One region of the Blautia sp. TF10-30 genome, then DNA from elsewhere that is predicted to be linked to it. Evidence: riboswitches for the same ligand, from Rfam matches in the RefSeq annotation. Region 1 holds a riboswitch; the other holds the start of a gene.
The links. A riboswitch is a leader RNA that binds a small molecule or an ion and turns the genes downstream of it on or off. The one in region 1 is predicted to bind cyclic di-GMP.
Positions count from the first base shown of each region.

Region 2: it holds a riboswitch for cyclic di-GMP, as region 1 does, so the genes downstream of both, DXD02_RS14990 (response regulator) here and DXD02_RS15765 (sensor histidine kinase) in region 1, are expected to answer to the same signal.

Region 1 covers NZ_QUKM01000003.1:289,686-292,896, forward strand. Annotated here, with positions in the region: gene DXD02_RS15765 (sensor histidine kinase) at 1-1,389, opposite strand, end outside; cyclic di-GMP riboswitch class I at 1,526-1,601, opposite strand; gene DXD02_RS05245 (helix-turn-helix domain-containing protein) at 1,737-2,069, opposite strand; gene DXD02_RS16070 (hypothetical protein) at 2,334-2,756, opposite strand.
Region 2 covers NZ_QUKM01000026.1:7,379-10,589, forward strand. Annotated here, with positions in the region: gene DXD02_RS14980 (MATE family efflux transporter) at 1-75, shown strand, start outside; gene DXD02_RS14985 (DUF3878 family protein) at 376-1,374, opposite strand; gene DXD02_RS14990 (response regulator) at 1,549-1,857, opposite strand; cyclic di-GMP riboswitch class I at 2,095-2,170, opposite strand; gene DXD02_RS15515 (hypothetical protein) at 2,280-2,423, shown strand; tRNA gene DXD02_RS14995 (tRNA-Arg) at 2,798-2,871, shown strand; gene DXD02_RS15005 (ParB/RepB/Spo0J family partition protein) at 3,198-3,211, shown strand, end outside.

The DNA of each region.
Region 1 (3,211 bases):
TTCTTCTACCAGAAACTGAATTTCTCCACCTTCCTGCGTGTACTTCACTGCATTAGAAAGCAGGTTGCTGAAAATCTGCATCAGGCGAAGCTGATCCCCGTTCACCCACTCATGTCGGATATTTTTCTTTGTTGTAAGAATCTGTTTCTTTTCATCTATCTGTGAATGAAATAGATTATTGATTTCCTGTATAAAATTCAGAATAGAGAAATCATCGTATTTAAAAACTGTTTTTCCTGCCTCAATTTTGCTCATATCCAGAATATCATTAATAATCCCTAACAGATGCTGGGATGAAACATCTATTTTATCTGCATACTCTATTACTTTATCTTTATTTCCTGCATCATGTCTTATTAATGACGTCATACCAATAACTGCATTCATAGGAGTACGTATATCATGTGACATATTAAACAGAAAATTAGATTTTTCAACACTGGCTGTTTTCGCCTGCTCCAATGCTTTCTGCAGTTTTTTATTTAATTTCACTACTGTGTTTTCCGATTCCTGTGTCCTGTGCAGTAACATAATCATAAAAACAAATCCAGTTAAAAGCAAAACAATCAGTAAACCGCAGCCCCATAGTCTATATAACTTTTCATTGCTATTCCATCCGTTTTCAGGCATCACTTCCAGAACCCATTGACTGTCACCTAATTCGAAAGTATATGTGACAGGATCAATCATTTCCACACCTGAGCCATACACTTCTTCGTATGTTTCATCCCACGGTGCAATACTTTTAGACAACTTATATTCATAGCTAAAATCGGTAAGTGACTTTATAGAATCAGCGAATATATCCGGTACACGAATAATTACAATTGTAAATCCCCAAAATGTCCTTTCGCCATTTTTCTGCTCCACATACACCGGATTTCTTACAGCAATCCCCGTTCCACCCTGTTTCAAAGAAAATGGTCCCTGCATGGTTATCACATCATTGTCTCTGGCATAACAAGATATCTTTCCTCGTTCTTTATCATGAATAAGATCTATCTTTCCAGCCTTATTTCCGTCTTCCGGATAAATCTCAGTCACTACGCCGTCTGGTGCGATCTGAATACTCTGGACATAATCTGCCATCATATTCTCCGCAACTTTCGAGAACATGGAAATTTTTCCGTTTTCACTAATAACAATCTGTTCAAAACTATTTGTAATATCAATTCCCCTCACGATATCAGCCTTCATATGATCTGCATACGTTACTGCGTTTAATTCAGCTCTTGACCTTATCAAATACCTTTGACTGCTATCCGCACGAATGCCTATATTCACCAGAACAACCAAACCGATCATCAATACAAATACCGGTATCCATAACTCTTTTTTTATCCTAAATGTATTTTTTCGTTCCTGTGCTGACTTAATTTTCTTCCACATAACCGATTTCCTTTACACCTGCGTTTTTATCTACTTCATTTTATATTTTAGCAGCCACCAATTATTGCCTGTTTTAGTTTCTTTTTAATCTCCAAAAATGAAAAAAGCATTGTCATTGCAGACAATGCATCTTTAACGTGGCAACTGGCTACCATTTTACAGGCCCTATAGCTTTGCGTCGCAGACTTTCATCTGTTTTGCCGTTTTTCTTATTATAGCTTTTAAACATATGAAAAAAAACTGGTTTTATTATACTCTAATGCTCGACTATGTACAAGAAAAACATTACCGTTTTAACGCCTAAAAACAAAAGAAGAACAGCCGATACATATACTCGAACTGTTCTCCTACTTCCGAAGTCCACGCAGCATTGACATTACTGTTTCCTGCTCATTTGTACTCAGATTGTTCCATATCCTTAAAACTTCTTTCTGTTTTTCTGTCAGATTCTCTGAATTACCTTCCTGAAAAAACTGTGATAATGTCACGTCCAAAGCTGCACATATTTTTTCAAGTGTAATCAGCGACGGCAGGTTTTCCTGCGCCATGATTCTTCCCAGTGATGACTGGGAAATTCCCGACAGCTGCGATAATCTATATTTATTGATATCACGCTTTTCACACAAAAATGTTATTTTATCCGCAATATACTTCTCTATCTGCAAGTAACTATACCTCATTTCCGCTATTACATGTTCTTATTGTACCTGTAATAATGAAAAAATATTAGTAATCAACTTTGCAAGTATTCATTCCCATTATAGGAAGTATACGGATAAAAAAATATAAAGATACTTTCGTTTCCGCAAAAGTCATTTTCGCTTATATCGTTTTTATAATAGCACAGACAGTTATGTTTGTCACATAAAAGTTTGAAACCTCAAACAAAAAAATAAGCCTGCCATCATCCGCAGATTTCTCCACAGACAACAGCAGGCTTCCTACTATCTCATCAACTCATTCACTTTTCTCTGCACTGCCCCATAATCATATCCCGCAGCCTGCAGTCTCTTCTTTCTGTCCCCGCCGTTCCCCCACTTTCCGGCAATGACTTCCTTTGCTACAGTTTCCACACTCTTTTTGTTGCTACTTTTCACCAGCTCATTCACCTTCGCCTGCACTGCCGGATAATCATACCCTGCAGCCTGCAGTCTCTTCTTTCTGTCCTCGCCGTTCCCCCACTTTCCGGCAATCACTTCCTTCGCCACAGCTTCCACACTTTTCTTTCCTGTACCAGGATTCCCGCTGGTTCCTTTCACAGCCTTCTCATACTGCGGAGCCGCATATCCGCGGATATATCCCCATCCCAGGGGGATCACCCTTCTGTCAACCTTTTCACCCCGGTTACCTTCAATAGCAGTAATCATTCCCACCGGAAACCTCCTCCACAAAACCGATATGGTCACTGTACCCGTCATTCGGCTGTGTGGCCTTGTCCCAGTTATACACAATCACATAACCCGGCTCCGGCGTGATGGTTCCGTCTTCGATCCAGATCCCCATCTCCCTGAAGATCTTCACGTGTTCCTCCACGCCGCACTCCCTGCCGATCAGCTCACTGCATCCTGCCCTGATCCCTGCAGCAGACACACAGGTATCACACCATTCATCCGAATACTGCACCGCATATCCTCTGGGAAGCGGCTTCACACTATTATACAAGTCAATAATCTCCCTAAACTTTCCATTGGCCTCACTGAATCCCAGCCATCCCCTCATCACATCCAGAACACTCTCAGCAGTCTTTGCCATAGCCTCACATCCCCCTTCATCAAATCTTGTCAGTTCATACTGACGGATCACCTTCATGCAGTCTTCCACA
Region 2 (3,211 bases), on a different contig from region 1:
GAGCTCTGCATCCGCGGATTGCTGCTGCTCTACCGCCAGCATACATCGAAATATTATAAACTGCCCGCAGCCTGACTTGGCGGCAGCGTATAGAAAAAGCGCTTATTTGAGATTTCATTCCCGCCTCAAATAAGCGCTTTCTATTTTACCTTATCCCTTGTTTCAATTCACAGTCGGTATTTTCACGGAGTCTGACATGTCGAAAATAGTTCGACTGTGACTTGCCTCATGTCTGTGGAGGATACCGATTTCTCTCCGCCCGCCACTGCCGTTATGTTTCTTTTAACAATTCATCCCACCACTTTAGAAGCGGGGGACTTCTTGTCTACTGGTATTAAAACTGAATCACTTCCGGCTCATCCGTAAAGGAGCTGATCATTGCCGTTGCGTTCTGGAAATTTTAAACGTCTCAACCTCCACAACCCGCTCTTTCCCTCTCGTTCCCCAGATCATCAGATGGACCTTATATTCCACCGAATCCCGTGCATAAAAGAATGGCTCCTCGCGCAGCAATGATGCGCGTTTTCCTTCGGCTTCCAGTATCTTTTTCCGTTTCATTGCCTGCTCCTGGATTTTTCGGATCTGGGTTCCTTCTTCGCCGGTGAAGCGTCGTTTCGGATAATTCTGTGCTTCGCGGGCCAGTTTTTTTTCCAGTAAATCCACGACTTTCGCGTGGCGGCTCGTATGCAGCAGTTTTGCGATCTGTTTTGCGAGGAGTTTTCCCTGCCATTTTTCATAAAGTGCAAGATACCACAGCAGCACTTTATCGCCTGCCTCCGATGCCAGTTTTTTCATCTCCGTAATTGCCTCTTCCGTCGCTTCCCACCACGGGCATGACGGTACGAGATACTGATCCGGCACGGCCGGGTAGCAGCAGAAATTGAGCGGCGGGAAATTGGCCAGCGATGCCAGACGCATTTCTTCCTCGGTGCAGAACGCCTCGCCGAGGTATTCCAGCTTGTCCCGCAGGATCGCAATACGGAACTCAATCTGCCGCAGATACTCGTATCCGTCCACCCAGAAATGACCCGTTTTTCCGTAATCAAACAGATGCACTTCCAGTGAAAGGCGGCTGAAAAACAGCGTGCACACCGTCTCTTTCTGCCGCACGATCAGAACGTACTGCTCCCCGTCTTTTTCCAGTGCAGCATCTATTTCTCCCTCGTATTCCTTCTGATACGTTCCCGTCAGCTCCGCGTCATGAAAAACGAGAAAGCTCTCTGCCGCATCGTTCATCAGATAGACAAGCCAGATCTCCTTTTCTCCTCCCCCGTACCGCTCACCCGGAAGCAGCAGCTCGAACTGCCCCTGCGAAAGAAGCACATCCAGCCTTTCCAGTTCCTCGGTCCATGTGATATTTTCTGCAATTTCCATTCCGTGATTCTCCCCTGTTTTCTTTTACTTCCTATGATACACCATAAAAAGGCTCCACTGCAATCCAAAGCAGTAGAGCCCCTTCTCCAAATTTTTCTGTTATTAATCCGTCCCGTTATCCGGCGCATGCCGTCCGCACTTTCTCGTCCAGCGTCGTCTGAATCTCTTTTAAATTCACCGGTTTCGGAATATGCCCGCGTCCGCGCACCGCTTGCGGTCCGTTGCAAAGGTATTTGCTGTCATCGCAAAAATCGGAACATCATTGTCCTCACGCACACTGTTTCGAATTTTTTTCGTCGCCTCGATGCCATCCATCACCGGCATCTGCATATCCATGAAGATCGCAAAATAGCTTCCCGGATCCGACGCTTCAAACTGATCCACGGCCTTGGAACCATTCTCCGCCCAGTCCACGACAAGGCCGAAGCTTCCAAGCAGCTCCGTCGCAACCTCTGCATTCAGTGCATTATCCTCCGCAAGCAGAACAGCAGCACACCTGCAATCAGTGCCACCAGATACAGCGGGTGGTCAAACAGATACGCCATGATGGTCGGTGTCTCCACGTTCATGCTCGTAAATGCGGTGATCGCCGGATGGCGGGAAAATGCAAACTCCTCCTCTCGTATTTTCTTTTCGCAGGCAATAAAAAAGCACCATAGATTCTCCTACCGTGCATTTGAGTCATTTCTCCCTATTTATTTTATAAGAAATGTTCCATATTTACGCAGCTGGCTGCCATTTTACAGGCCCTGTAGCTTTGCGTCACAGCCTTTCGACTGCTTTGCCGAGATTCTTTTTTTATTTTAATTCATTGCTGTAAGACTCTCTTCTCCTTTCCCATCGGAATATGATATAATGACCTCTGGATTTTGGCAGATTACTGTTTTTAACATTGGAGGTGTACGATGAAATACAGACTCATAACAGAAAACGATTTAGAATATGTTGTCGAAAAAAATAATGAATACTACAACAATGTCGAAGGCTGCTGGACCTATGAAAAAGCCTATAAGAGAATTTATCAGGTACTCACAATGGAAAATTCCTGAAGTAAACTGCGGAATCGCAAGTATGTGTTTCGTCTTGAAAAAGCAGCAAAAATATAGTATAATATTTTTGTTTCTGACCTGGCTGAAACATTTATAATTCTTGTTTCTGTAGCTCAGCAGGATAGAGCGTCCCCCTCCTAAGAGAAAGCCGAGGCATTCCCCAAAGGGAAAAAATGAAAAACAACTTTCAGTTCGAATCTATTCTGAAAAATGCCAAAGGTGACAACAAAGCATTCCCCAATTTGGGGAACGTTCTAATGTTACCAAAGTAAAAAAATCTGTAGATTGACAACTCGAAAAAGAGTTGATAATCTTATATATGGCCGAAGGGAAAAATCCCAGAAACCCAGTAAAATCAAGGGTTTGCGGCATGTGTCGTCATAGCTCAGCTGGATAGAGCACTCGCCTCCTAAGCGAGGGGTCGGAGGTTCAAATCCTCTTGGCGACGGGCTTCAAAGCGTTCGAAAATGTTAGCTGGATTAGCTGACAGCGAACGCTTTTCTTATTTTCTAATCACGTTCGTGGCATGAAATTCCATTCAAAATGATCCATTTCCAGCTAACACAATCCGATTTTTGTTAGCTGACAGCTAATCAAAATCACCGGTTTGCAAACATGGTTTTTCAAGAGTCCAGCTAACATTTGGGTTCCGCTCTGTTGTCACCCCTTATTTGGGGATGTAAATCAGAGAAAAGGCAGGAAAAGAAACAATCTCTCCGAAACCTGCAAACATAAATTAGCTGAAACAGTATTCAATTCTATTAGCTACAGCTAATAGTCAAACGGCA